DNA from 2 places in the Kocuria sp. KD4 genome. Region 1 is predicted to be linked to the other one. Evidence: predicted binding sites of a transcription regulator. Region 1 holds the regulator's gene; the other holds the start of a gene.

Region 1 (15,094 bases):
GCGCTGCTGCGCGAGGCCGGGTTCGAGTGGTACGAGGTGTCCAACTGGTCCCGCGCGGCCCACGGGCGCAGCGCGGTGCAGAACCGCAGCGTGCACAACCTCGCATACTGGCGCAATCAGGACTGGTGGGGGATCGGCCCGGGGGCGCACTCACACAGTGACGGCGTGCGCTGGTGGAATCTCAAGCACCCGTTGCCCTACACGGCCGCTGTGCGCCGGGGTGACTCACCGGCCGTGGGCCGCGAGACCTTGAATGGCGAGACGCAGTACGTGGAGCACGTGATGCTCGGGATCAGGATCCGTGAGGGACTCCCGCTTGAGGGGCTGCGCCCGGAGGGGCGGCACGCGGTGGCCGGATTGATCGCCGACGGCTGGCTGGACGGCGCCGCCGCCCTCCGCGGGTCCGCGGTCCTCACGGACGCGGGGCGTCTGATGGCCGACGCCGTGACGCGCCGCTTGCTCGACTGGTGACCGTGTCAGGAGTTGCGGGCCGCGAACTTGTCGTAGAGGTGGGTGTTGAACCGGTACTGGTGCGGTTCGCCGCGGTTGACCTTCACGCCCGCGCGCACGGAGGTGATGGCCAGGAACAGCCAGGTCACGGCGGCGATGACCGAGAAGAGCCATCCGATGAACGGGATGAGTGAGAGCACGATGCCCGCGAGGATCACCAGGGTGGGCAGCATGGTGTAGTTGGCGGCTTCCCGGGATTCCTGAGCGGTGAAGGGACCGCGGTCCTTGAACACCCGGTGGATCATGTAGCTGGGCAGTACGCCCACCACGCCACCCAGGTGGGCGAGGGTGGCCCACTGCCGGTCCTGGGACACGTCCAGGGGTTGCGCCACGGGGGCCACGGACTCGAACGGAGTCTCGGCGGAGCGAGTGGAGGGGGAGGGAGCAGCGTCAGTCACGAGCGGGTGTGCCTTTCACGGGCGGTAGCCATCCGGGTCGGAGGACGCCGGTGCTCCTATCCTACGGTCGTTCCCGCGTGGCTCGCGCCGGACGACGACGCCAGGCGTCACCGACGCTGGGGGTTACCGCTAACGCGGGTCACCGAAGCCGTAGAACACCGGCTGCGAGCGCCGTCGACGTCGTGGGTCACCGCAGGTCAGGCGCAGCCCGGGTCAGGAGTCGGCGGCGTCCGGGGCGGTGAGGAAGTCGATGAGCTCCTCCACGCGGCCCAGCAGGGCCGGTTCGAGGTCTGCGTACGTGTTCACTCGTGCAAGGATCGCCTGCCACGCCCGCCCCACGTCCTGGGGTGTGCGGTGCGGTAGGCCCAGCGCGCGTGCCATCCCGGTCTTCCAATCCACCCCGCGCGGGATCACGGGCCACTCCCGGATCCCCAGGGCGCTGGGCTTCACGGCCTGCCAGATGTCCACGTAGGGGTGTCCGAGGATGAGCACGTTGTCCCGGGCACCCGGGACGGCGAGCGCCTCCTGGGCGATCCTGGACTCCTTGGAGCCCGCGACCAGGTGGTCCACGAGGATCCCGAGCCGGCGCTGCGGGCCGGGGTGGAACTCGGCGATGGCTGAGGGGAGGTCGTCGATCCCGTGCAGGGGTTCCACCACGGTGCCCTCGACTGCGAGGTCGTGGCCCCACACCTTGGCCACGAGCTCGGCGTCGTGGTACCCCTCGACCCACACACGCGACTCCTTGGCCACGGACGCGCGCAGGTTCTCGACCTCGACCGACCCCGACCGCGTGATCCGGGGCTTGGTCGGGGCGCTGCGGGTCTCGGGCGGACCCAGCCGCACGGGTTCGCCGTCCAGGAGGAAGCCCGGGCCCAGGGGGAAGGACTTCACGCGCCCGTGCCGGTCCTCCAGACCCACCACGCGCATCCCGCCGATGATCTCCACGCCCACGACGGCCCCCACCCACCCGGTCTCCACGTCCTCGAGCACCATGTCCCGGGCCACGGGGACGTCCCGGGAGACGGGACCGGTGCGGGCGACGTCGGGACTGCCTAGGTCCTGGGGACCCCAGGACCAGCCGGATGCGTTCACGGGCGACTCCTCCACGTCGTGCCCCGGCGCGAGCGCGCCGCCGGGCAGGCGAATCAGCCGCGAGCGTATCAAAATCGGCCCCTGACCCACGGGCCCTGGACTGCCAGGATTAGCACTGTGAACTCTTGAGTGCCAGAATTGCCAGCAACGGGAGGTGAGACACATGGAGCATCCGCGCCGAGCGCAGATCCTGCGCGCCATCGTGGAGGACTACGTCCATTCGCGTGAACCCGTGGGGTCCAAGGCGCTCGTGGAACGCCACCGCTTACCCGTCTCCTCCGCCACGGTGCGCAACGACATGGCCGCCCTCGAGGAGGACGGGCTGATCGTGGCCCCGCACACGAGCTCGGGGCGGATCCCCACGGACCGAGGTTACCGCGAGTTCGTCAACCAGATCGCAGCCCTGGAGCCCCTCACCTCCGCCCAGCGCCGCGCGATCCAGGTGTTCATGGACGGCGCCCAGGACCTGGACGACATCATGGAGCGCACCGTGCGCCTGCTCGCCCAGCTCACCCACCAGGTGGCCGTGATCCAGTATCCCGTGCGCACCGGGATCACCGTGCGCCACGTGGAACTCGTGGACGTGGGGGACGCCCGCGTACTCGTGATCCTGATCCCCACCACCGGACGCGTGGCCCAACGCACCGTGGAACTGCCCGTCACCCTGACCGAGGCCCAGCTGCTGGAGCTGCGCGCCCACGTGCTCGCACGCCTGCTCGGCACGCCCGTGGAAGACGTCCCCGACGCCGCCGTGACCCTGCCCCCGGCCCTGCCCGAGGAACTGCGCGACGCCGGGACCGCGGTGACCGGGGCGCTCGCGGTGCTCGCAGCGGTGTCGGACGAACACCGCCTGGTGATGGCCGGGACCGCGAACCTCGCGCGCTTCAGCGGGGACTTCCCGCAGAGCATCTCCCCGGTGCTCGAGGCGCTTGAGGAACAAGTGGCCATGCTGCGATTGTTGTCCGAGATGCAGCAGGACGAACGCGGGGTCGCGGTGCGCATCGGCTCCGACCACAGCGACGACCCCCTGGCGGAGGCGTCCGTGGTGGCCACGGGTTACGGTCCGCACGCCGCGTCCAAGGTGGGAGTCGTGGGGCCCACACGCATGGACTATCCCACGACCATGGCCTCCGTGCGCGCGGTGGCCCGCTACCTGTCCAAGAACCTGGGGGCTGAGCGCACGTGAGCGCCGCCCGCCCCGCTCGACCGTAGAACCGACGAAAGAAGAAACGACGACATCGTGAGCGATCACTACGAAACCCTCGGCGTGAGCCGGGACGCCAGCGCCGAAGAGATCAAGCGCGCCTACCGCAAGAAGGCCCGCAAACTTCACCCGGACGTGAACCCCTCACCCGAGGCCGCCGAGGAGTTCAAGCGCGTCTCCCACGCCAATGACGTCCTCTCCGACCCGGACAAGCGCCGCGTCTACGACGCCACGGGCAACGAGAACGGCACGGACACCGGCTTCGGCGGGGGCTTCCCCGGTACGGGCTTCGGCTTCTCCGACATCTTCGAGACATTCTTCCAGGGCGCGGGAGCCGGTGGCCAGCGCGGCCCCCAGTCCCGCACCCGCCAGGGCCAGGACGCCCTGATCAACGTGCGGATCTCCCTCAAGGACGCCGTGTTCGGCATGGAGAAGGACATCACGGTGGACACCGCCGTCGTGTGCCCCACGTGCCAGGGCACGTGCTGCCAGCCCGGCACGAGCCCCGTGACGTGCACCATGTGCCGCGGCTCCGGGCACATGCAGTACCAGCGCCAGTCCATCCTGGGCATGGTCACCACCCAGGCCCCGTGCTCCCAGTGCAACGGCTTCGGCACCGTGATCGAGAGCCCGTGCCACGAGTGCTACGGCGAGGGCCGCGTGCGCGACCGCCGCCCCCTGACCGTGAAGATCCCCGCCGGCATCCAGTCCGGCAACCGCATCCGCCTGGGCGGCCAGGGTGAGGCCGGCACCGCCGGCGGACCCAACGGCGACCTCTTCGTGGAACTCAAGGTGGATCCGGACCCCACCTTCCTCCGCGAGGGCGACGATCTCCACGCCCGCCTGCGTATCCCCATGACCGCCGCCGCGCTCGGCACCACCGTGAGCCTCGAGACGTTCGACGGCGCTCGCACGGTGGACGTCGATCCCGGCACCCAGTCCGGTGCGACCGTCACGCTCGACGACCTGGGTGTCACCCACCTGCGGGGCAAGGGCCGCGGGGACCTCAAAGTGCACTTCGAGGTGGAGACCCCCAAGGACCTCTCCTCCGAACAGCGCGAACTGCTCGAGCGACTCGCCGAGCTGCGCGGTGAGGAAGCGGCGGACGGCACGACCGTGAACACCAACCACTCCGGTGGGTTCTTCTCCCGGTTGCGGGACCGGTTCAACGACCTGTGACCAACCCCGTCTTCCACGTCCCCGCCGGGGACCTCTCCCGGGCGCGCCCGGGGGAGGTCCTGGACGTCGCAGGTCCCGAGGCCAAGCACGCGGTGACCGTGCGGCGCCTGCGCGCGGGGGAGGCCCTGGACCTCGTGGACGGGCACGGCACCCGTGCGGTGTGCACGTTCGACTCCGGGGCCAAGGACCGGATGAGCGTGACCGTCCACGAGATCCACCACGACGCCGCGCAGCAGCCGGAGTTCACGCTGGTGCAGGCACTCGCCAAGGGGGACCGGGACCTGCAGGCCGCGGAGGCCGCCACGGAACTCGGGGTCTCCCGGGTGATCCCGTGGCAGGCGGAGCGCAGCATCGTGCGCGTCCACGCGGACCGCGCGGCCAAACTCATGGCCAAGTGGGACTCCACCCTGGCCGCGGCGGCCAAGCAGTCCCGGCGCGCCCGCTGGCCCGAACGCGGTGACTGGGTGGATACCGCGGGTCTGGCCCGGCTGATCGCTGCAGAACCCGAGACGCTGTGGCTCGTGCTGCATGAATCGGTGAGCACACGTTGGTCCACCCCGGACGTGACCCGGTGGGGTGATCGGTCCCGGATCGCGGTGATCGTGGGCCCGGAGGGAGGGATCGGTGACGGAGAACTCGAGGCGTTGTGCGCCGCCGGTGCTCAGCCGATGCGCCTGGGGACCACTGTCATGCGATCGTCCACCGCGGGACCCGCGGCACTGGCCGCGCTGCACGCGGTGCTCGGGCTCTGGGACTGACCCGGGACCCAACGGGGAGGGCTCAGTCCCCGGCGCGCACCGTGATCGTGTGATCGTCGGACACGGTGGTGTCGGAATCGTCCGTGCCGCTCACGCGCACGGTGTACGTCCCGGGGTCGAGCGTGACGCTCGTGCGTAGTTCCGTGCCCGTGGTCGGATCCGAGCCGGGGGAAGCGGGTGCGATGTTCCCACTGTGCACGACGCGGTCGTCCTCGAGCACCTCCCAGCGGGCGTCACGCACCGAGGGCAGCACGCGGGCGAAGACCGTCACGGGGCTCTTGGGTTCCGCCCCGGTCTGGGGGTCGACGAGCCACACGGGCGCGGCCAGTGCAGAGTCACGCGTGAGCGGGGCATTAAGTTCCACGGCTCCGAAGGCCTTGTACCCGCTCTGCCCGTTCACGAGGACCCGCACCTCCTTGGCCGTGGACGAGTCCAACAGCCCGGCGGTCACAGCCGCCGCGGAGACCGTGTACACCATTTGCTGCAGTGCGACCCGCGCGTCCTGCGAGGAGAGTTGGGAGGCGAACGCGGCGGCGGGCAGGTCCACGGTGATGGTTCCGTCCGGCGACACGGAGGTGCCCACGGTATCCACGGCGGACCACAGGGACCGGTAGTCCGGGTCCGCGGGGGTGGCCGAGGTGACCATGAGTGCCGCCTGGGCCACGGGGTCGGTCGTGTCCTGGGAGGTCGGGGTGCGGAACTCGCGGAACAGGTAGCGCGATTGGTCCCCGGTGCCCACCCAGTACACGGGGGCCTGTTCGGTGGCCACGCCTTCCATCGCCGTGTCCGTGTTCATGGGTGCGGAGGCGATCCCGGGGGCGGCTTCGGAGTTGTGGTCCGGTCGGTCGGCGGCGGTCCCGCACGAGGCCACGACCGCGGCGAGCGACACGGCGAGCGCCCCCGTCGCGGCGCGCCGAAGTCCGCCGGGCGCGAGGGCGCGACGACGCTGCGGCTCGGTCGTTCCTGCGGGATTTTTCACGGCTACACAACTTACCCACCGGGAGCCACGGGCGCTAACGTCGCACGTGGATCCGGGCGGACCGTTATTGGATTGCAACCTGCGGCGTGCGAGCCCGTCGGTTCCGGCGGGTCCGGGTCCGCGCGCACCGGTAGGCTGGACCCGATGAGCGAACCAACCGAAGGGACCGAGGCACTGAGCACTCCGCCCACCGAACGAACCCGCGTCACCGTGCACGTACCGGATCGGGAGACCGCCGTCCGGACCTTGGGTCACGGGGACGCGACCTTACGTCTGCTCGAGCAGCAGTTCCCGGCCGTGCGGATGACCGTGCGGGACCTGGACGTGGCCCTCGAGGGGCCCGTGATCGACACCCGCCTGGCCGCCTCCTTACTCGAGGAACTTCTCGCGATGGCGCTGCGCGGCACCGAGATCACCGAACGCACGGTGCTGCGCGTGGCCCGCATGATGCGTGACGCCCAGGACCTGCGCCCGTCGAGCGCGCTGTCCACGAGCATCCTCTCCACCCGGGGCAAGACCATCCGGCCCAAGACCGTGAACCAGAAGACCTACGTGGACGCGATCGACGAGCACACCGTGGTCTTCGGGATCGGGCCCGCCGGTACCGGCAAGACGTACCTGGCCATGGCCAAGGCCGTGCGCGCCCTGCAGGCCAAGGAGGTCAACCGGATCATTCTCACGCGTCCCGCGGTGGAGGCCGGCGAGCGACTGGGCTTCCTCCCGGGTTCGCTCAACGACAAGATCGACCCCTACCTGCGTCCCCTCTACGACGCCCTGCACGACATGATGGACCCCGAGTCCATTCCGCGGCTCATGGAGGCCGGGACCATCGAGGTCGCCCCGCTGGCCTACATGCGCGGGCGCACCCTCAACGACGCCTTCGTGATCCTCGACGAAGCCCAGAACACCACCCCGGAACAAATGAAGATGTTCCTCACCCGTCTAGGCTTCGGCTCACGGATCGTGGTCACCGGTGACGTGACCCAGGTGGACCTGCCCGGGACCACCAAGTCCGGCCTGCGCCAAGTCCAACACGTGCTCGGGAACATCGACGACATCGCGTTCTGCGAACTGACCTCCGCGGACGTGGTGCGCCACGAACTCGTGGGCGAGATCGTGGCCGCCTACGACCAGTTCGACACCACCAACCGCCACCGCGTGGAACGAGCCCGCCGCAAGGACGAACGCCGAGCGGCGTCGTCCGAGCGCACCGGGGGAGACACCCCGTGAGCGTGGCCTTCGACCTGCCCTGGGACACCCCCGCCGAACAGGCCGAGCTGCCCACCGCCTACCGCGCCGTGGACACCGACCAGCTCGAAGCCCTCGTGGACCTCGCCTTCACCCGCTGGCACCTGCACCCCGACACCGAGGTCAGCATCGCCGTGGTGGACGAGACCCGCATGGCCGAACTGCACGAACAGTGGCTGGACCTGCCCGGAGCCACCGACGTCATGTCCTTCCCCATGGACGAACTGCGCGAGGGCACCCCCGACGACCCTAGCCTGGGCGTCCTCGGGGACGTCGTACTGTGCCCACCCGTGGCCGAACGCCAGGCCGCGGCCGCCGGCCACAGCACCCAGGACGAACTGTGCCTGCTCACCACCCACTCCCTGCTGCACCTGCTGGGCCACGACCACGCCCACGAGGACGAACGCGCCCGCATGTTCACCGCCCAGCGCTCGCTGCTCGAGGAGTTCCTGGGCCGGGACGCGCCCGTGGAGACCATGACGTGAGGCGCCGCACCGCCTCCGACCCCCGCACCGACTGAACGACCGAGGACCCGCGATGACCCAGCCCACTGAACAGCCCGCTGACTTCCGCGCCGGTTTCGCCGTGTTCGTGGGCCGGCCCAACGTGGGCAAGTCCACGCTGACCAATGCGCTCGTGGGGCGCAAGGTCGCGATCACGTCCAACCGTCCGCAGACCACGCGGCACACCATCCGCGGGATCGTGCACCGCACCGACGGTCAGTTGATCCTCGTGGACACCCCCGGCCTGCACCGTCCGCGCACGCTGCTCGGTCAGCGGCTCAACGACGTCGTGGCCCAGACCCTGGGTGAGGTGGACGTGATCGGGTTCTGCGTGCCCGCGGACCAGAAGGTGGGCCCGGGGGACCGGTACATCGCCCAGCAGGTCGTCGCCGCCGTCGGACGCACCCCCGTGGTCGCGATCGTGACCAAGGCGGACCTCGTCCCCCAGCAGCGCCTCGCCGAACAGCTCGTGGCCGTGAGCGAGCTCGGGCGCGAGGTCGTCACCGAGGAGCGCGCCCAGCGTGAGGCACGACGACGACGTCGCGACGCGGCGTCGTCCGCCAAGGGCACCGGCGGTCGCCCGGCCGCGCAGCGCACCGAGGACACGCCGGCCGGATGGGCCCACGTGATCCCCGTGAGCGCGGCGGACGGCTTCCAGATGGACGAGATCGCCGAGCTGCTCGTGTCACTGATGCCCGTCTCCCCGCCCCTGTACCCGGAAGGGGACCTCACCGACGAGCCGGAGGTCACCATGATGGGCGAACTCATCCGCGAGGCTGCGCTCGAGGGCGTGCGGGACGAACTGCCCCACTCGCTCGCCGTGGTCGTGGACGAGGTCTCCGAACGTGAAGGCCGCTCACCGGACAACCCCATGCTGGACGTCCACGCGAGCCTGTACGTGGAACGGGACTCCCAGAAGGCCATCGTGATCGGCAAGCGCGGTGCGCGACTGCGCGAGATCGGGACGCGCGCGCGAGCCCAGATCGAGTCTCTACTGGGCACCCGGATCTACCTGGACCTGCACGTCAAGGTCGCCAAGGAATGGCAACGGGACCCCCGACAGCTGTCCAAGCTCGGATTCTGACCGGACACACACACCACACGTCAACCCGGTGCCGTAGCCTGACCCACCAGTCAGGGCCGCACGCCCCCCATCCGAGACCCCAGGAGACGTCACCGGTGGATCCCAGCTCAGCACCACGCCGGAGCCGCCGGAGTTCGCGTACGAGCGCGCCGTGGAGTACGCACCCGGCCCGCCGCACGGATCGCGACGGCGAGGCGTACGACCTGCGCCAGACCGGACGTCATCACCGCGCCCATGTCCACCGCTCCTCTGTACGCAGGATCGCCGTGATCCTGGCCGTGTTCGGGCTGCTGGCCGTACTCGGCATCGGCGGGATCGCCGCGCTGCGCCTGACCGGCAACCTCACCTCGAGCCCCCTGAACCTCTCCGACGGTGCCGAGAACGTGGACGACGGCCCCCTGGACATCCTCGTCATGGGCTCGGACACCCGCCACGGTCAGGGCAACAGCGAATACGGCAGCGAGGACGACGCCGAGGGCCGCACCGACGTCATGATGCTCATGCACGTGACCGAGAACCGCGACGCCGTCACCGTGGTCTCCTTTCCCCGGGACCTCATGGTCAGGATCCCGCAGTGCACGGACCCCACGAGCGGCACCGTGTACCCGGCCACGACCGGGATGCTCAACAGTGCGGTGGAACACGGCGGCCCTGGGTGCACCGTGGCCGCGATCAACCGACTCACCGGCGTGAACATCGACCACTTCATGCTCGCCGACTTCAACGCCGTCAAGGAACTCTCCAGCGCCGTGGGCGGCGTGCAGGTGTGCGTCAACGAACCCGTGGATGACCCCAAGTCCGGGCTGCGCCTGCCCGCCGGGATCTCCTCCGTGGAGGGCGAACAGGCACTCGCGTTCCTGCGTTCCCGCGCGGCGTTCGGCAACGGTGGGGACGAGGCCCGCATCCGCTCGCAGCAGTCGTTCCTGGCGTCCCTCACGCGCAAGATCCAGGCGGACGGGACGCTCACCAACCTCCCGCAGCTCTACCACATCGCCGAGGTGATGACCCAAAACCTGCACGTGGACCAGGGGTTGACCTCCATCCCCACCCTCGTGGGCATGGCCGGTGCGCTCAACGGCATCGATCCCGGCCGGATCGCGTTCGTGACCGCGCCGTCCGAGCCCTACCCGCAGGACCCCAACCGGTTGCAGCTGGACGAGAAGCCCGCCGAGCGGCTCTTCGAGACCCTGCGTCGGGACGTCTCCGTCACGGAGGCCCGCGACGCGCCGTCGGCGTCCCCCGGGCCCTCCCACGCGATGGGGGAGACCGCCACCCCCGCGCCGAGTGCCGCGCACCCCACCGAGCCGGCGGCATCGCCCACCGCGACCGGCCCCGCCGTGGACCCGTCGCTCGTGCCGATCACGGTGAGCAACCGCACGGACGCCGGGGGCCGGGACCACCAGCTCGTGAGCGTGCTCGAACGCGCCGGCTACGACCAGGCGCGCACCGCGTCCTCCGGCACGCAGCTCGCGGCCACGCAGATGTTCTACAACCCCAACTGGGCGCTGGCCGCGGACGACGTCGCCGCTGTCCTGAACGTCTCACCGAGCCAACTCGTGGCGAGCTACGATGTGCCCGGGATCGAGGTCGCGGTGGGCCAGGACTTCCGTAGCGGTGACACGATGGACCGCAACGCCGCCCTGCCGGACGACCTGCAGGGCCAGACTGCGGAGCAGTTCACGTGCCAGGAGACCGCGGCGGGGTAACGATCCGGTGTGCCGGCGACCTGGTGGTACGTTGGATCACATGCGGCAAGGGAAGACGCTACTCCTGCTTACGTGCCGCAGCGGGGCCTGAACCGATCCTTACGGCCGACCACCCGCTGCGGAGTTCCGTGGTGCCGGCCCACAAGCTTCTGATCGAAAGGCCCCCTTCCCATGAAGAATTTGCAGCGTCCCTCCGGAATGCCCGTCCACAAGTACACCCCGTACCACCACAACTTCCCGTTCGACATGTCCGACCGCACGTGGCCGGACAAGGTGGCCACCACGGCCCCGCGCTGGTGCGCCGTGGACCTGCGGGACGGCAACCAGGCGTTGATCGACCCCATGGACTCCGAGCGCAAACTGAAGATGTTCCAGTTGCTGGTGAAGATGGGCTACAAAGAGATCGAGGTGGGCTTCCCGTCCGCCTCGCAGACTGATTTCGACTTCGTGCGCACCCTGGTCGAGGACGACCTGATCCCGGAGGACGTCTCCATCCAGGTGCTCACGCAGTCCCGCGAGCACCTGATCGAGCGCACGTACGAGGCGATCGAGGGCGCACCGCACGCGATCGTACACCTGTACAACTCCACGTCCACCCTGCAGCGACGCGTGGTCTTCGACCGCGACATGGACGGCATCGTGGACATCGCCCTGACCGGTGCCAGGTTGTGCCGCAAGTACGAGGAACAGCTCAAGCACACCGACGTCACGTACGAGTACTCCCCGGAGTCCTACACGGGCACCGAGCTCGAGTTCGCCGCGCGGATCTGCAACGAGGTCGCCGAGACCTTCGAGGTGGGTGACGGTCGCAAGATGATCATCAACCTGCCCGCGACCGTGGAGATGGCCACTCCCAACATCTACGCGGACTCGATCGAGTGGATGGGCCGGCACCTGTACCACCGCGACGACATCATCCTGTCGCTGCACCCCCACAACGACCGCGGGACCGGTGTGGCCGCCGCCGAGCTGGGCTACCTGGCCGGGGCGGACCGGATCGAGGGGTGCCTGTTCGGCAATGGCGAGCGCACCGGCAACGTGGACCTGGTGACCCTGGGGTTGAACCTGTTGACCCAGGGCGTGGACCCGCAGATCGACTTCTCGGACATCGAGGAGATCCGCCGCACGGTGGAGTACTGCAACCAGTTGCCCGTGCCCGAGCGCAGCCCGTACGGCGGTGACCTGGTCTTCACCGCGTTCTCCGGTTCGCACCAGGACGCGATCAAGAAGGGCTTCGAGGCCATGCAGCGGGACTCGCAGGAGCGGGGCGTGGACATCGATGACATGGAATGGGCCGTCCCGTACCTGCCGGTCGACCCCAAGGACGTGGGCCGCAGCTACGAGGCCGTGATCCGCGTGAACTCCCAGTCCGGCAAGGGTGGCGTGGCCTATCTGCTCAAGAGCGAGTACGGCATCGACCTGCCCCGCCGGGCCCAGATCGAGTTCTCCGGGGTCGTGCAGAAGTACACCGAAACCTCGGGGTCGGAGGTCACCGCGCAGCAATTGTGGAAGATCTTCACCGACGAGTACCTGCCCGCCAAGGACGGCGGCGGCGAGCTGTGGGGTCACTACCGCATCACGTCCATCTCCACCCATGCCGAGGACGAGGGCAACACGGTCCTGGAGATCGGCCTGGACGTGGGCGGCGAGCACCACGAGCGCACCGCGCACGGCACCGGGCCCATCGACGCGCTGATTCAGCTGTTCAACGCGGAGGGCGTGGACGTGCGCCTGCTGGACTACACCGAGCACACGCTGTCCGCGTCCGCGAACGCGCAGGCCGCGAGCTACGTGGAGCTCGCCGTGGGTGACCGCGTGCTGTGGGGTGCGGGGATGGACAACAACACCACGCGAGCGTCCCTGAAGGCCGTGATCTCCGCGGTCAACCGCGCCGTGCGTGACGCGCAGTTGGCCCAGCAGGACTGAGCGCGCTCCTTCCCTTCTCCGACGACTCCGCTGCGGGCACCCGGGTGCGCCGCAGCGGAGTCGTGTCCGGGGTAGGTGGCACAATGACCCGATGGCCCGTTCAACCTTCGCATCGCGTAGCTATCGGGACGACGCCGTGGTGCTGCGCACCTACGACCTCGGTGAAGCGGACCGGATCGTGATCCTGCTGACGGCCGAGAACGGCCAGGTCCGGGCGGTGGCCAAGGGGGTGCGGCGCACCAAGTCGCGGTTCGGTGCGCGCCTGGAACCCTTCCACGTGGCCCAGGTGCAGCTCGTGCACGGACGGAACCTGGACATCGTGTCGCAGGCCATCGGCAAACGGGCATACGGGCAGAGCATCGTGGCCGACTACGAAAAATACACCGCCGCGGCGGCCATGGTCGAGACCGCGGAGAAACTCACCGCGGACGACTACGACACCGCAGTCCAGCACTACCAGTTGCTCGTGGGAGCGCTGTCCGCCCTCGCGCGTGGTCTGCACGAACCGGGGCGCATCCTGGACTCTTACCTGCTACGCGCCGTGGCCCTGGCCGGTTGGACGCCCAGTTTCGTGGACTGCGCACGGTGCGGGGCTCCCGGGCCCCATCGCTCGTTCTCCGCGGCCCTCGGCGGTGCGGTGTGTCCTCAGTGCCGTCCGCCGGGATCCGCCGCGCCCAGTGCGGCCACGTTCGTGCTGCTGGACGGGCTGCTGCGCGGGGACTGGTCCACGATCGACGCCGCCGACACCAAGACCGCGCGCGCAGCTGCCGGGTTCGTGGCGGCGTACATCCAATGGCACATGGAGCGCACGGTGCGTTCCCTGGCCCTCGTGGATCGAGGGGACGGCTGAGGCGGGGAGTGCCCGCTACTCGGTGGGAAGTTCTAGGGTGGGGGAGGACCACCCCGTCGCTTCTCGAAAGGATCCCCGCATGAGCCGCTTCGCCCCGCCGCCGCCCCATCCCAGCGGTGCCACGGTGCCCGCCCTGGATCGCGATGCCATTCCCCGACATCTGGCCCTCGTGATGGACGGCAACGGCCGCTGGGCCAACGACCGCGGACTGCCGCGTACCGAGGGGCATCGGGAGGGTGAGCGAGCCCTCATGGAGGTCGTCGCGGGAGCCATCGACCTGGGGATCCCGTACGTGTCCGCGTACGCGTTCTCCACGGAGAACTGGAAACGGTCCCCGGCCGAGGTCGCGTTCCTCATGAACTTCACGGGGGACGTGATGTCCCGCCAGCTGCCCACGTTCAAGGAATGGGGGATCAAGGTGCGGTGGGCAGGGCGGCGCCCCCGCCTGTGGAAGTCCGTGATCAACCGACTGGAGACCGCGGAGCGCGAGACCCAGGACAACGATGTCATCACGCTGACCATGTGCGTGAACTACGGCGGTCGCGCGGAGATCGCCGACGCCGCGGTCGCGATGGCTCGGGACGTCCAGGAGGGGCGGCTCACGCCCGGGTCGATTACCGAGGACATGGTCCAGCGGTACCTGGATGAGCCCCAGTTACCGGACGTGGACCTGTTCCTGCGGTCCTCGGGAGAACAGCGGCTGTCCAATTTCATGCTGTGGCAGTCCGCATACGCGGAAATGATGTTCCTGGATATCCTGTGGCCGGACATGGACCGCCGTGTGCTGTGGCGTGCGGTAGAGGATTACGCTCACCGCAACCGACGATACGGGGGAGCGATGGATCAGACGGCCCCGGCCACGGGGGAGTAACCGCTGAATTGGGTCCTCAGTATTTAGAGTTTCAACTGAATATTGATACTTATAATTCGAGTTTAGATTGAGACTGTATCTAACCTGAACTCGTCTTCCCGTCGTATCAGCGCCCACTTGGCATACCCGCCGGTGATGCGCCCGAGGTGGTCCGGGAGCGGGCACCCCGTGTGAAAAACTGGCCCCATGCGCGTGTACCCCGCTTTCTTCAATCTCGTTTTCTCCCGGATGGACCCGGAACTCGCCCACACCGTGGGGTTCGCGGGGATCAAGCTGGCCCGCCGTGTGGGCCTGGGGCGGGTGCTGCACCGCCTCACCCGCCCGGATCCGGGCAACGAGGTCCATGTCATGGGGCTCACCTTCCCGTCCCCATTCGGTCTGGCCGCGGGTTTCGACAAGGGCGCTACCGGTACCCACGCGTTGACGAACCTCGGCTTCGGCCACGTGGAGATCGGCACGGTCACGGGCCAGGGTCAGCCGGGCAATCCCCGTCCGCGGCTGTTCCGCCTGGTCGAGGACCGCGCCGTGATCAATCGTATGGGCTTCAACAACGACGGAGCGGAGGCCGTGGCCCCGCGAGTGGCCTCGGCACTGCAGAGCCTCGCCCAGGACGCCGCCCGTACGCATCGTGCGCGCCCCGTGGTGGGCGTCAACATCGGCAAGACCAAGGCCGTGGGTCTCGAGGACGCCACGGACGACTACGTGCGCAGCACCCGCGTGCTCGCCCCGTATGCGGACTACCTCGTGGTCAACGTTTCCTCCCCGAACACCCCCGGACTACGCCAA
Region 2 (15,094 bases), 1.2 Mb from region 1:
TGGGAACATGGGTGAGAACTTGTCACAGGGGGTGCAATCCCATGAACCGTGGAGCTGCGAACCGGCCGCCGATCGACACCATCGTCACGGAACGTGCGGTGCTCGAGCCGTTGACGGTGGGCCACGCCGTGGAGATGGTGGAGACTCTGGGGCACCCCTCGTTGTACGAATTCATCGGCGGGACCCCGCCCTCGCTCGCCGAACTCCGGAGACGGTACGCACTCCAGAGCATCGGCCATTCCGAGGACGGTTCGCAATGGTGGCTGAACTGGGTGGTGCGCCCACCCGGGAGCACAGTACCGGCCGGTTATGTGCAGGCCACGGTCGAGTCCAGGACGAGAGGCGCTGAAGCGGACCTGGCGTGGGTGATCGCGCCGCAGTTCCAACACAAGGGCCTGGCAACGGCAGCGACGGACGGCGTCATCCAGTGGTTGAAGACTGCCGGTATCGAGATGTTTGCGGCATACATCCATCCGAACAACGAGGCATCCAATTCAGTTGCTCGCCGGGTGGGGATGCATCCCACCCCGACGGTCGAAGACGGAGAGATCCGTTGGGAGCTCGTGTCTCCCACAACCTTCTCTTAGTGAGGGCACGTCGGGTTGCGGAGCCCGACGGTATTCTCGCCGACCGCGTCAAGAACCGCTTTCGGATGAATGTCGGTACTCGTCGACGAGAATCCCCATCTGAATCTCGTCGTGGAAGGCCCCATTGTGAAACGCGGCCGCCCGGCGGACGCCTTCCGTGACGAAGCCGGCCTTCTCATAGGCGCGCCGTGCCCGGGTGTTGTAGGCCCATGTCTGTAGCTCCACCTTGTGCGCCCCGAGTTCTTGGAAGGCGTAGCGGAGCATGACCTTGGTCGCGTCGGTACCGTATCCACGCCCCACGAAATCAGGCCCGATGACGATCGCATATGTTGCGATGCGCGCCGGCAGTGTGGCACCCCACAATGTCGCATGCCCCACCAGATCGCCGTCGACGTTATCGATGCTGAAACCGGCGCCACTGGCCGCATCATTCGCGCTCCATCGAGCGAACATGTCAGCGATCGACGTTCGCGGACGTGGTTTGATCATGGGTTGTTGAAGGGCCGCCCACTCAGGACGTGACCACCAACCGGTGAGAACCTCGATATCCGCTCGCGTGGTGGAACGCAGCTGAACAGTGGTGCCGCGCAACAACCGGGTGCCGTACTCCAGGGCCGCCTCTGGCGTGCTCAGGGTGTCCTTGGTCATCTGGGCATTGTATGGGCTAGTCCGGAACGCGGGGATCATGATTCCGCGCCATGATGGGGCCATGGATACGCCGGAGATGGAACCCACCGCGGAGCCGACGAGGCAGCGCGGGTCATGGGGTGCGTCGGATCCCGTGCTGCCCCGGCTGGCTCGGGAGGAACCGCTGACGTGGTGGAACCCCGCCGCGGTGGACAGCGCCCGCGGGCTGGCGGCTTCCGGGGTGGACCCGGCCCTGGTCGACGACGCCGCGGCGCGCCTCGAGCGGTTCCGGCCCTGGATCGCGGCGACCTTCCCCGAGACCGCGCCCGCGCGGGGGCTCATCGAGTCGCCATTGGACGAGGCCGGCGAGTGGCAGCGCGTTAGCGGTATCCGGACGGGGCGGGTCCTGCTCAAACGTGACGACATCCTCCCCGTGAGCGGTTCCATCAAGGCCCGTGGCGGGGTGCACGAGGTCCTGCAGTACGCCGAGACGCTCGCGGTGCGCCACGGCCTGCTGCCGGAACCACCGCGGCCCGGACCGGACTACACCGTGTTCGGGGCCGAGCCCTTCCGCCGGCTCATGCGGGAGCACCGCGTGGTCGTGGGTTCCACGGGAAACCTGGGGCTGTCCATCGGGATCATCGCCGCGGCGCTCGAGCTGCGGGCCACGGTGCACATGTCCGTACACGCGCAACAGTGGAAGAAGGATCTGCTGCGCTCGCGGGGAGTGGAGGTCGTGGAACACAGCACCGACTACACGGAAGCCGTCGCGGCGGGGCGTGTGGCCGCCGAGGCGGACGAGTCGGTGCACTTCGTGGACGACGAACACTCGCTGAGCCTGTTCGCGGGGTACGCCGTGGCGGGGGCGCGGGTGGCCCGGCAATTACATGACCTGGGTGTCGCTGTGGACGCTGAGCATCCCCTGTACGTGTACCTCCCGTGTGGCATCGGGGGAGCCCCGGGCGGCGTGGCCTACGGATTGAAACGGGAATTCGGGGATGCAGTGCACTGTGTGTTCGTGGAACCCACCCGCGCACCCTGCATGCTCCTGGGTGTGTACACGGGTCGTCATGACGGGATCTCGGTGGCGGAACTGGGGTTGGACACCCGTACGGTGGCGGACGGGCTCGCGGTGGGGCGGGCCTCGGGATTCGTGGGTCGAGCCGTGGAAGGGTTGCTCGCCGGTTACGTCACGTGCACGGATGAGGCGATGTTGTCCCAGGTCAGGAGCCTGCATGGCGCGGAGGGCATGGTGGTGGAACCCTCGGCCGCCGCGGCCCTGGACGCACTGCGGCGCGTCGCCCACGAGGGGGCGGGGGAGAACCCGATCAAGATCCCCGACGGGGCCACCCATCTGGCCTGGCTCACCGGTGGTGGCATGCTCCCGGATCACGTGCGGGCGGGATACCTCGCATGACGCTCCGACAACCGACGTTCCAGGGACCGACGCCCCCACCATCGATCCCTCAAGGACTGACGTACGCAGACCTGGCAGGGAGGTGATGAGAGCCTCCTCATCAAAAGATGCACACAGTGCAATTACTGCCGTACGATGGATCACGTGTTGACCACGTTGCTGTCCGGATGCGCCGACGACCGTTCGGGTGAGCCTCGATCAGGGGAGCCCAAGGACAAGCGCGAAGCCATCCGGCTGCGCAATCGGCGGGCCATCATCGCGGCCGCGGGTGAACTGGCCACCGAGCTGGGCACCGACCGCGTGACCGTCAACGAGTTGGCCGCGCGGGCGGGGGTCTCCCGCCGGACCATCTTCAACCACTTCCCCTCGGCCCAGGACGCGGTGTTCGAGTACCTCTCGGAACTCGTGGCAGGGCTGATCGACGGGGTGCTGCGGGATCTCCCGGAGCCGACGACGCCGAAGGGCACGACAGCGGCGACCTCGGACGTTTCCCTGGGGGACGTCTACCGGCAGTTGATCGGATCGCTGCGCACCCACACCCTGATCGAGGAACTCCAACCGGTGTTCTCCGTGGACCTGCAGGACACCCCCGCGGCCTCGCTGTGGGGATTCAGGGTGACCCGCACCGCCGTGGACCGCTTGAACGAGGTGCTGCGCGAACGACTGCCGCAGCACTCGTCCTTCGAGACGCACTTGGTGGCCACCACGCTCATCAACTCGTTCGCTGAGTGTCTCGACGAATGGGTTGCGCGCACCGGGGGCGAGCTGGACAAGCGGGGCCGCCGGATCTGGGACGAACTGTTGACCACCGCACTCGGCGTCCTGGGGCGGGGCTTCGATTCCTGATGCCGCGCACCGATCCGAAACCCTGACCAGCACCACCGGCGAGCCCCCGACGCCGGGGCCCGAGACCGCAGACCGGCGCCGCGGCGTCGTCGACAACCGCACAGCACCCATGGACCGATCAGCCGCCGCCCCGCGCGACGCACCCACCAGAAAACTTCCGATTCAGTAGGAGAATCCCGTGGCACGACTTCTGTACAGGCTGGGCAAGAGCGCAGCCTCCCACGCGTGGGCGGTGATCTTGGTATGGCTCGCGGTGCTTGCGTTGGCCGTGGGCGGGGTCGCCATGTCGGGTGTGAACCTGAGCAACGCCATCACGATCCCGGGCACCGAGACCCAGAACCTCGCGGACCGGCTCAAGGACGAACTCCCGGAGGCGAACCAGGGTACCGGGCGCGTCGTGTTCTTCACGGAGGACGGCTCCGAGTTCACGCAGGCCCAGAAGGACGGCATCGCCGAGGCTCTGAAGGCCACCGAGGACGTGGACCAGGTGGCCTCCACGAGCAACCCGTTCCAGACGCAGCAACAGCTGGACGACGGTCGGCAGCAGTTGCGGGACGGCCGCCAGCAGCTCGAACAGGGCGAGCAAGCACTCGCACAGCTGCGCCAGAACCTGCCGCCGGGCGTGAGCGAACAGCGCATCCTGCAGCAACGCGGGATCGACCCGCAGCAGATCGCCCAGCAGAAGGCCCAGCTCGAAGAGGGTGAACGGGCCATGAAACGCATGGGTGACTACCGCGTGGTCTCCCGGGACGGCAACTCCGCGATCAGCGTGGTGAGCTTCTCGGTGGACCAGACCTCCGTGGAATCGGACACCAAGAGCGCAGTGATGGACGCCATCAAGGACCACCCCGTGGACGGCGTGGACGCCGAGTTCTCCCAGGAGCTCGCGCAGGACATCTCTTCCCTAGTGGGTCCGGCGGAGATCGTGGGCGTGATCATCGCGGCCCTGGTGCTGCTGATCATGTTGCGCGCCGTGGTCCCCGCGGCGCTGCCCGTGCTGACCGCGCTGTTGGGCGTGGCCATCGCCACGAGTGCCACCCTCGCGTTCTCCGGCGTGATCGACATGATGTCCGTGACGCCCATGCTCGGCGTCATGCTGGGCCTGGCCGTGGGCATCGACTACTCCCTGTTCGTGCTCAACCGGCACCGGCAGCAGTTGCGACGAGGTATGCCCATGCGGGAATCCATCGGGATGGCCGTGGGCACCTCCGGAACCGCCGTGTTCTTCGCGGCGCTGACCGTGATCGTGGCCCTAGTGGCTCTGAACGTCACGGCGATCCCGTTCCTGGGACTCATGGGCACCGTGGCCGGTGTGGCCGTGGCGGTCGCCCTGCTGTTGACCCTGACACTCACCCCTGCTCTGCTCTCCCTCGCCGGGCGGCGTGTGCTGCCCAGGAAGGTGCGGGACGCCGCGCCCCGCGAGGAGAACATCGACGAGCACGACGTCCCCCTGCACCTGCGCCACCCCTGGATCACCACCCTGGCGTGCGCGGCCGTGCTCATCGTGCTCGCGCTGCCGGCCCAGACCATGCGCCTGGGCCTGCCGGACGCGTCCACCGAACCCCAGGACAGCACCCAGTACCAGGCCTACCAGCGCATCGCGGACGACTTCGGTGCGGGTGAGAACGGACCCCTCGCCGTGGTCGTGGACCTCCCCGGGGGTCTCAACGACGCCGAGGCCACCGACAAGATGAACACGGTGGCGGACCGCTTGGCGCAGCAGGACGACGTGGCCAACGTGCTCCCCGGTGTGACCACGGACGACAACACCACCGGCGTGATCCAGGTGATCCCCTCCTCGGGACCCGCGGACGCCGCGACCGAGGAACTCGTCAACAACATCCGGGACCTCAACGGCGATCTCCAGGCCAATGAGGACGTCCACGTGGGCGTGGCCGGCACCACCGCGGCGAACATCGACGTCTCCCATTTGCTGGGCGAGAAACTGCCCCTCTACCTGGGCGTCGTGTTGGTCATCTCGCTGTTGTTGCTGCTCATGGTCTTCCGCTCCATCCTGGTCCCGGTGATCGCCACGCTGGGCTTCCTGCTCTCCGTGCTCGCGGCCTTCGGTGCCGTGGTGGCCGTGTACCAGTGGGGTTGGGGTGGCGCCGTGTTCGGCGTGCACGATCCCGGGCCCATCCTCAGCTTCCTGCCCACGCTGATGATCGGCATCCTGTTCGGCCTGGCCATGGACTACCAGTTGTTCCTGGTCTCCGGGATGCGCGAGGCCTACGCCCACGGGCACCCCGCGCGCCAGGCCGTGGTCTATGGCTTCAAGGCGGGCCGCTCCGTGGTCACCGCCGCGGCGATCATCATGATCTCCGTGTTCGCGGGCTTCATCTTCGCGGACATGGCCATGGTCCGGCCCATCGGCTTCGCACTCGCGATCGGCGTTCTCCTGGACGCGTTCGTGGTGCGCATGCTCCTGATCCCCGCGGTGATGCGTTTGCTGGGCGAGAAGGCCTGGTGGCTCCCGCGCTGGCTGGACAAGATCCTCCCGCACGTGGACGTCGAAGGTGAGTCCCTCGCCGTGCAGGGTGCCGGGCAGTCCGGCACGGTCTCCGAGGGCGACGCCGCCGGGTCCGCCCCCGTCACCGGTCGCCATCGCGCGGTGTCCGGGAAGCGCCGGGGAAAGTCCGGTCACGGGCAGCACGCCGCGACCGCCGCCGTGGCCACCGCGGGTGCGGCCGGCGCCGCGGGTGCGGCCGGTGTTTCCGGTCGGACGACGTCGCACGGTCACCGTGCCGGGGCCGGCGAGCGGACCCACGGTCATGTCGGGAACCACCGCACCGCGGCCGATCACCGTGCCACCTACCACCGGGGATCCGAGCGCCGCTCGGCCGGGCAGCACCATGCCACCGGGACCCCTCTCGGTGCCGTGGCCGATGACGCCCAGCGCCGCGGTGAGCCCGCGGGCGCTGCCGAGAATGGGGGCTCCCGCGAAGACACCGCAACGCCCGGAACCGCGGGGACCCAGCGGCGTCGCGGTCGGCACGCGGCGGCTTCCACGAGCACATGCATCGCCGAGGACCGGGCCGCCAAGCCGTCCGCGGACGTGATCGTGCGCGCCGCGGACCCGGTGCTGCGCGCCACGAACCAGGCGTTGCGGGTGCTCCCGGACGTGCTGGATTCCGAGGAGAAGCTGCTCGAGTCCCTGGCCGTGCGCGGCGAGGAAGCGGCACCGCACAAGGCGATGCACAAGCGCGCGAGCTTCGAGAAGGTCATGGTGGCCGGGTACCCGGTCATCGTCGCGCGGCCCAAGGCGGCCATCACCCGGGCGGACGCCCCGGTGGTCGTGCATTGGCACGGCGGCGCGTACGTGAACCCCATGACCACGGTGCACTGGCGCTGGATCGACGCCCTGATGCAGCGCACCGGGGTCACCGTGGTGGTGCCGGGCTACGGGCTCGCCCCCGATCACACGGTGGACGAGGCGCTCGAACTCGCCGACGGCGTGTGGGACCTGGCCCGTTCGTTCGGCCCGCGCGTCTTCCTGTCGGGCGACTCCGCCGGCGGTGGTCTGGCGTTGGCCCAGGCCATGCGACTGCGGGACGCGGACGATCTCGGCGTGGCGGGTTTGATCCTCATGGCCCCGTGGGTGGACACCACGGTGACGAACCCCCAGATCGAGGCGTACCGGGACGCGGACCACATGCTCGGTACCGACGGCGCTCGGGCCGCCGCTCGTTGGTGGGCCGGCACACGGGACGTCACCGACCCCATGGTGAGCCCCGCGTTCGGCGACGTGCGCGGACTGCCCCGCACGTTCGTGCTGCAGGGTGACCGGGACATGCTCTACCCGGACACCATGGAGTTCGTGGCCGAGCTGGTGCGAGCAAACGTCGACACTACCGCGGTGGTCTGCGAGGGCGGACCGCACGTGTACGCGCTCATGGTCTGGTCCTCCCGCGCGTCCGAGGACCTCGACCACGTGGTGCGGTGGATGAACCGCTGACCCCGTCGTGAACATGACTGTGCCCCGCAGGGTGACCTGCGGGGCACAGTCATGTCATGGGGCGGTGAGCCCCCGATTGAGCAGGCTTGTTCCGACCGGGTGGATTCGCCGGTCAGCGCCGGTGAAGGGCCGGTCCTGATCGGCCCTGTTCAGTCCTGCGACCCCTCGGAGTCCTTCTGCACGTTCTGCGAGCGGTCCTCGTCCGAGCCCTTGTCGTGCTCCAGGACCACGTTGTCGTGGTGTTCCTGGCCGGTGGCCACCTGGATCTTGCGCGGCTGGGACTTGGGGGACACGGGGATGGTCACGGTCAGCACGCCGTTGTCGTACGCGGCGGTGATGTTCTCCGTGTCGATGCCCTGGCCCAGGTTGAGCTGGCGGACGAACGAGTGGCTGCGGCGCTCGCGCACGATCCACTTGGTGTCCTTCTCCGCGGAGGGCAGACGACGCTGCGCACGGATGGTCAGCAGCTGACCGTCCACGTCCACGTCCACGCTCGTGGGATCGATGCCCGGCAGGTCCGCGGCAAGGTAATAGTTGGCGCCCTGACGGTAGAGGTCCATGGGCATCTGCTCCAGGCCGTTGCGGCCGGAGAGGACCTGGTTGGCAAAGTTCTGGACCTCGGAGAACGGGTCGAATGTAGCCATGACGATTACTCCTTCACTCTGCGGCACCCACGTGCTGTGCCCCGCGATCCGGTCGATTACCCGCGTGGTGCCATCACGTTTCTTGAGTCTCTGTGACTCAACAACGTTTAATATAGCAGGCTGTCGGCGGAAGTGCTAGTCACTGACGCACGAAAGCTGAGTGGCACTGACTCAAGCAGCGGGCGGGCCTGTCGCAGCGGCGTCGGCGGCGCGTAGGATCGAGTCACCAGTGACACCCGAACGCTTTGAGGAGGCCCCCGTGCCCAAGGCGAAGAAGAACGGCCACGCGCGTCAGGACGAGATCCCGTCCACGCTGCAACGCTCGGACGAGAAGGCACAGGACACGTTCGCGCAGACCTACGACTCGGCGCAGGAGGAATACCACGACGACGCTCGGGCGGCGCGCACCGCGTGGTCGGCCGTCAAGCACACCCACGAGAAGGTCGGGGACCACTGGGAGCCCAAGGAGCACAACGGGCCCTCGGACGACAGCGCCGAGAAGGGCGGTCTGAACGCGGAGGACACCGCCGGCGGGGTGGACGCTAATGCCAGCAAGGAGCACCTGTACGAACTCGCCCAGGAACTGGACATCACGGGACGCTCGGACATGACCAAGGACGAATTGGTCGAGGCGATCGACAAGGCCAACCGGAAGAAGACGCGCGAGGCCCGCGACTGAGGTTCACCGCTCGGCGGGCTCATACCCTGCGGGTTTGTGACTGCTGGCCTGCGATCGGTGGGTCTACAACTGGCGGGCCAGGAAGACCGAGGCCGTGGTGGCGTCGTGGAAGGAATCCACGGGCTCGTAGCCGCGCTTGCGGAACATCGCGATCCCCTCGGTCATCTCCTCGTTGAGGGAGACCACGGCCGTGGTGGCGCCGAAAGCGCGCACCTTGTTCTCGAGTGCCCGCACCAGGGTGCGCGCGTGGCCCTGTCCGCGGTGTTCCGGGGTGACCCAGATCCGGCGCAGTTCCACGCGGTCATCGTCGAGTTTGCGCACCGCGCCGCACGCGATGACCGAGCCCGTGACCAAATCCGTCATGAGGAAGAAATCCCCGTGCGGCGGAGTGACGTCCTCCGGGGCGGTGACCTCGGTGAGTTCGGGATCGAAACCGCCGTCGATCCGGTTGTTCAACTCGCTGAAGTACGCGCTCAGGGCGCGCAGCGTGTGCTCACTGGCGGCCTGACCTTCCACGATACGAACCGGTGCGGTGACGTTCATCCCACCATGGTGACACCTTGGTGTGCTGTTCACCAGCGCCCGTGTCATGTAGCTTTCGTTCGTGACCGAGACCCGCCCCGGCCCCAAGCCGCGTATCTCCATCCTGGTTCCCACTCCGCTGCTGATCACGGAAATCACGGAACCGGCTGCGCATCGTAACCGTAGTTCCCACGAGTCGGACGTGCATATGCACCCCGGCGGGCAGGGGCTGTGGGTGGCCCGGATGGCCGGGTCGCTGGGGGCGGACGTGTCCGTGAGCGGGCCGTTCGGCGGGGAACTGGGCTCGCTGATCCGCACCATGCTGGACGGGTTGGGCATGCAGGTCAATGCTGTGCGCTACGGGTACGGCAACGGCGGATACGTCTACGACCTGCGCGGTGAGGACCGGGAGACCGTGGCCCATATGCCGCCCCCGGAGCTCTCCCGCCATGAACTGGACGATCTCTACGGCACGGCGTTCGTGGACGCGCTCGCCTCGGACGTCCTCACGGTCACCGGGGCCGAACCCGGGGACGTGGTGCCGGCGTCGTTCTTCGGCCGCCTCATCCAGGACACGCGGGATGCCGGGACCACCGTGGTCGCGGACCTCAGCGGCAAGCCCGCACTGGCGGCCGTGGCGGCTAACGTGGACGTGCTCAAGATCAGCCACGAAGAGGTGCTCGATCTCGAGCTCGTCGCGGAGGACACCGCGGAGGCCCTGGTGAGCGCCGGACACATGCTGCTCGAACGCGGTGCGGGCGCCGTGGTGATCTCACGAGCCAAGGACCCCGCGCTGCTCGTGGAGAAGGATTCCGTGCGGGAGGTCTCCGCGCCGTCCATCACACCGCTGGACCACCGAGGGGCGGGGGACTCGATGACCGCGGGGATCTCGGTGGGTCTGGCGCGCGGTCTCGCTCTCGTGGAGGCCGTGGCCCTCGGTGCATCAGCGGGAGCGCTGAACGTGGCGCGCCGCGGCCTGGGGACCGGCAACCGCACGACCATCGAGAAGTTCGCCCGCGAGATCACGGTGCGCACGCTGTCCTGACGTTCCGGGTGCTTGACCTGTGGCTCTCCGATTCGGTGCCACGACCCGGCTCCGGCTCGACGCGCCGAGCAGTTCGGTCTGACGCCCAGTGCACCCTGACCGGACGTGGTCGCGGGCAGTTCGGCCCGTGTGAAGCGTGACCGGGTTGGTCCTCCTGGGTGGCCTGGCCCGAGTACCGGGCTCTGGTCCGCGTGACGGGCGCGTGTCACCATGGTGCACATGCACATCCTGGTCACCAATGACGACGGCATCTCCTCCGCGGGACTTGCGGTTCTCGCGCAGGCAGCCCTGGACCGCGGGCACAGCGTCACGGTGGCCGCTCCGGCCGAGGAGTACTCGGGTGCCAGCGCCTCGCTGTCCGGCGAGGAGGTCGATGGCCGCATCGCTCTGGTGGAGGCCGCGCCGCCGAACATGCCCGACGGTGTGGAGTGCGTGGGTGTGAAGGCCGCCCCCGCTCTGATTGCCTTCCTGGCCTCCTACGGCGCGTTCGGCAAGCGCCCGGACATGGTGCTCTCCGGGGTGAACTTGGGGGCCAACACGGGCAGGGCCACGTTGCACTCGGGGACGGTGGGTGCGGTGCTGACGGCCGCGTCCCACGGGATCCCCGGCATCGCGGTGTCCATCACGTCCGGCGCGCCGCAGCACTGGGACACGGCCCTGCTGGTCACCCGATTCGCGCTGGAGCACTGGGAGGACCGGCCTTTCGACGAGTGGATCCTCAACCTCAACGTTCCCGACGTGGCCCCCGGGCGATTGCGCGGTCTCAAGCCCGCCCACCTGGCGAGCTTCGGGGCGGTGCAGGCGCAGATCGGCCGCGGGGACGAGAAGCACATCGCGGTCACCTACAGCGCGGAGACCGGCCCGGAGGAGCCAGACAGCGACCACTACCTCCTCACCCACGGCTGGGCCACGGCCACGCTGCTGCGCGCCCCCGTGGACGACCGCTCCCAGGACACCCACGCCGTCCCCCGCGAGGACCTGGGGATCACGGCCCCCACGCCCTTCTGGGACGTCACCCTTCCGGGCCTCACGGACGACGACGCCGCGGTCCCGGGCACGGGGGACGTCACCGTGGACGCCGCCACGGTCATGCGCCGCACGTGACCCGGCGCCCCTGTTGTCGCGGCGTGGAACATAGTGAAACGGCGATACCCCAGTGACCCGCCCCGGGAATGCCCGCCCATGTGACCCTCGCAAACCCTTGGGCACGCGGAAGCCAGTCCCAAAATTCTGGGCATGCGGAAGCCAGTATTCGGGCGGTTAAGTGGCTTTGGAGTGCCTGAAAATCCGCGGTGGGCCTCTACGTGCCTCAAACTTTGCCGGTGGCCTCCGCGCGCCTCACGACTCGCAGCCGGAGACACATGCCCCGCTGGACGCGGCACGCAGCGCCGGGAGAGCATGCAACCGGGCCAGGGGAGCGAGGTCCGTGACGTCCTCCGCACCCGCGAGGGGCTGCCACCGCAGTTCCACGATCTCCGCTGCAGGCACGGGGGTGTCGGTGAGCGGCACGGTGCTCACGAACACGTGACTGTGCAGCGCGTGACCGGGTTCGTTCGCGGCATCCGAGTGCCATTCCCCCACGGGGCGCAACTGCTCCGGGGTCAGCGAGATCCCCAGTTCCTCCCGGACCTCGCGGATCCCGGTCTCCAGCGGTGTCTCGTCCCCCTCTGGCTTGCCCCCGGGGAACATGAACATCCCGGTCGAACGCTTGCGCACGGTCAGGACCGCCCCATCCGAGGCACGCCGCATCACCACGCCGGTCACCTTGATCACGGGACGTGAGGGGGTCCTGTCGGCGCTGGTGAGGGGACTGGCATCATGGGAATCCGGCACGCCCCCACTATAAGGAGCCACGATGACGAACCCTCTGCACGATCTGTCCGTACCCGTGGTGCAGGCGCCCATGGCGGGTGGCCCCTCGAGCTCCGCGCTCGCCGTGGCCGTAGCGGAAGCGGGCGGACTGGGGATGCTGGCCGCGGGTTACAAGTCCGCGAGTGCCATGGCGGAGGAGATCCGTGAGGTCGCCGCACGCACGGACCACTTCGGGGTCAACCTCTTCGTCCCCGAACGGGACCCCTCCGATCCGGAGCAGCTCGAGGCGTACGCGCGAGCCCTCGTCCCCGTGGCCGCCGACCTGGACGTCTCCGCCCCGCAGCCGGGCCCGTTCACGGATGACGACTACCCGGCCAAGCTGGATCACCTCGTGGCCAACCCCGTGCCCCTCGTCTCGTTCACGTTCGGACTGCCGGGAGCGGCCGACGTTGCGCGGTTGCGTGAAGCGGGCAGCGTCGTCGTCCTCAATGCCACGGACGCGCGGGAAGTCGAGGCCGCGGTGGAACTCGCACCGGACGCGATCGTGGTGCAGGGGCGCGAAGCGGGCGGACACCGGGCCACACACGGCCAGGCCACGACCCCGGAGGACATCAGCACCGCGGAACTGCTCGACCAGGCGCGTGAGTTGAGCGAGATGCCGTTGATCACCGCGGGCGGGATCGCGAGTCGCGAGGACGCCGCGGACCTGCTCGGCCGCGGAGCCGTAGCGGTGCAAGTGGGCACCCTGTTCCTCACCGCGCGGGAAGCGGGGACCAAACCCGCCCACCGGGAGGCCCTGCTGAACAGCGGGGGCAGGGACACCGTGGTCACCCGGGCGTTCTCGGGCCGCTGGGCCCGCGCCCTGCGTAATGGGTTCACCGACCGACTCGGATCTGCGCAGGTGAGTGGCTACCCGCAGGTGCATTACATGACGGCGCCGCTGCGGGCCGCGTCCGCGGGCGACGCCGAGGGGCTGAACCTGTGGGCGGGCACCGGTTTCGGCGCGTGCCGGGACACGAGCGCGGCGGAGATCGTGGAACTCTTCCGGGGGCTGTGACCCACTGCCGCGGGGCGGTACCTGAAGGCTAGCGTGGGAAGGACAGCACACCCGCCCACCCCGGATCGACCGCGCTCGGTACGTCCAGGGCGCGTGAGCATCCGGGTGGCGCACCGCCCACCCATGGAGAGCCCATGCCCACTCGGAAGATCGTGGCCGCCCCGGCCAAGTCCGCGATGTTCCTGGTCCTGACCATCGAGGAGGGATCGGAGGCGGAGGTCGCGGACATCCTCACGGGAGTCTCGGACCTCACCAAGGCGGTCTCGTTCCGCGTCCCCACGAGTGACCTGTTGTGCGCGGTCGGTATCGGCTCCGATGCGTGGGACCGGCTCTACGATGCGCCCCGCCCCAAGGACCTGCACCCGTTCCCGGAGATCGTGGGTCCTGTGCACGCGGCCGTGTCCACCCCGGGGGACCTGCTGATCCACTTGCGCGCGGTCTCCCAGGACATGTGCTTCGAGCTGGCCAAGCACCTCATGAAGCGCCTGGGCCCGCACATGGACGTGGTGGACGAGGTGCAGGGCTTCACATTCTTCCAGGAACGCGATCTGCTGGGTTTCGTGGACGGCACCGCGAACCCGAAGAACGAGGACGCGTTCACGGTCGCGGTCGTGGGCGACCAGGACCCCACCTGCTGTGGCGGCAGCTACGTGCACGTGCAGAAGTACCTCCACGACATGGGCGCGTGGGAGGCACTGTCCGTCACGGAGCAGAAGCTGGTGATCGGGCGAACCAAGCTCGAGGACATCGAGCTCTCGGACGAGGACTAGCCCGCCAACTCGCACGTGGCCCTCAACGACCTCGACGACGTGGACGGCCGGGCCCGCGAGATCATGCGCGACAACATGCCGTTCGGTCGCGTGGGCACCGAGGAGTTCGGCACGTACTTCATCAGCTACGCCGCGGATCCGGGCGTCACGGAGACCATGCTCGAGGACATGTTCCTGGGCGACCCTCCGGGCACCTACGACCGCATCCTGGACTTCTCCACCGCGGTCACGGGCTCCCTGTTCTTCGCGCCGCCGCGTTCCTTCCCGGATGACCCGACCACGGTGCCCCCGCGCGACGGCGCCCCGGACGCGGACCCCGCGGGCACCGAGTTCTCGGCACTGGGAACAGGCCACGTGAGCGACCTGACCGCGGACGCCCCCTGCATCCAGGCCCTGCAGCGCCGCATGGTGCGCGTGGTGGAACTGCGCGCTCCGTTCACGGTCCGGCGCACGGACGTGGACGCCGTGGCCCGCGCCAAGACCGAACTGCGCCTGGGCCTGGACGCCGCGATCGGCTACTCGTCCCACACCGCGGAGACCGTGGACCTCTACTTCCGGGAGACCCTCACGTTCCGGGTCAACACGTCCGAGGCGAGCGTGGTCATCACTCGCTGGGCCCGGCCCGGGCTTCGTCACGGCTCACCGGGAGTGCCCCCCCGGGGGGCCGGATCAGTTCCTGCGCAGGAACTTCCCGAAGAACTCGGCGAGTTCGTCGGTCGCGTCGAGCGGCAGGACTGCGGCCACGTAGTGATCCGGGCGGACCACCACGACGACGCCGTCGCGGCTGATCGTGCGCACGTCGAAGACGTCCTCGCCGGGGATCGCGGCGTAGACGCGCTCCCAGTAGTTCAGCTCAAACGGGCCCACCTGCGGCTTGAACGCGCGCGGCACCTTGGTGATGTCGACGTCCGTGTAGGGCTGCTGGTAGGTGACGTCCACGTCGAAGAGGGTGGCATCGCCGTCGTCATCACGGCGCAGCGCCACAAGCGGGGATGAAGGATCGTTCTGCCACCACTCGGCGAACGCGGTGGTGGGGGAATCCGCCCCGGCCACGGAGCTGTCCGCGAAGACGTGGATGCGCCAGCGCCCGTCCGCGGTGGCCTCGTGACCCTGGTGCACCACCATGGAGTCGC

The links. Region 1 encodes HrcA, which represses chaperone genes, less so after heat shock. Its sites were predicted from a motif close to TTNGCACTCGNNNNNNNCGAGTGCNAA; they were not measured.
Region 2: a site for HrcA is predicted at 8,189-8,215, ahead of HBK84_RS11915 (Hsp20/alpha crystallin family protein). Genes of this name have one in related genera too.

Annotation. Positions count from the first base shown of each region.
Region 1 covers NZ_CP050449.1:1,509,533-1,524,626, reverse strand. Annotated here, with positions in the region: gene hemW (radical SAM family heme chaperone HemW) at 1-471, shown strand, start outside; gene HBK84_RS06880 (DUF4870 domain-containing protein) at 477-908, opposite strand; gene HBK84_RS06875 (DUF3097 family protein) at 1,122-2,000, opposite strand; gene hrcA (heat-inducible transcriptional repressor HrcA) at 2,164-3,186, shown strand; gene dnaJ (molecular chaperone DnaJ) at 3,241-4,383, shown strand; gene HBK84_RS06860 (16S rRNA (uracil(1498)-N(3))-methyltransferase) at 4,380-5,141, shown strand; gene HBK84_RS06855 (GerMN domain-containing protein) at 5,164-6,120, opposite strand; gene HBK84_RS06850 (PhoH family protein) at 6,265-7,350, shown strand; gene ybeY (rRNA maturation RNase YbeY) at 7,398-7,853, shown strand; gene HBK84_RS06840 (GTPase Era) at 7,906-8,955, shown strand; gene HBK84_RS06835 (LCP family protein) at 9,222-10,661, shown strand; gene leuA (2-isopropylmalate synthase) at 10,833-12,587, shown strand; gene recO (DNA repair protein RecO) at 12,679-13,437, shown strand; gene HBK84_RS06820 (isoprenyl transferase) at 13,517-14,308, shown strand; gene HBK84_RS06815 (quinone-dependent dihydroorotate dehydrogenase) at 14,495-15,094, shown strand, end outside.
Region 2 covers NZ_CP050449.1:2,659,783-2,674,876, reverse strand. Annotated here, with positions in the region: gene HBK84_RS11940 (GNAT family N-acetyltransferase) at 42-587, shown strand; gene HBK84_RS11935 (GNAT family N-acetyltransferase) at 636-1,235, opposite strand; gene HBK84_RS11930 (D-serine ammonia-lyase) at 1,297-2,631, shown strand; gene HBK84_RS11925 (TetR/AcrR family transcriptional regulator) at 2,776-3,477, shown strand; gene HBK84_RS11920 (MMPL family transporter) at 3,656-7,432, shown strand; gene HBK84_RS11915 (Hsp20/alpha crystallin family protein) at 7,582-8,076, opposite strand; gene HBK84_RS11910 (ChaB family protein) at 8,336-8,755, shown strand; gene HBK84_RS11905 (GNAT family N-acetyltransferase) at 8,819-9,298, opposite strand; gene HBK84_RS11900 (1-phosphofructokinase family hexose kinase) at 9,360-10,322, shown strand; gene surE (5'/3'-nucleotidase SurE) at 10,542-11,426, shown strand; gene HBK84_RS11890 (NUDIX domain-containing protein) at 11,661-12,095, opposite strand; gene HBK84_RS11885 (nitronate monooxygenase family protein) at 12,178-13,191, shown strand; partial or broken gene HBK84_RS12950 (encapsulin) at 13,326-14,435, shown strand; gene HBK84_RS11870 (FAD-binding monooxygenase) at 14,631-15,094, opposite strand, start outside.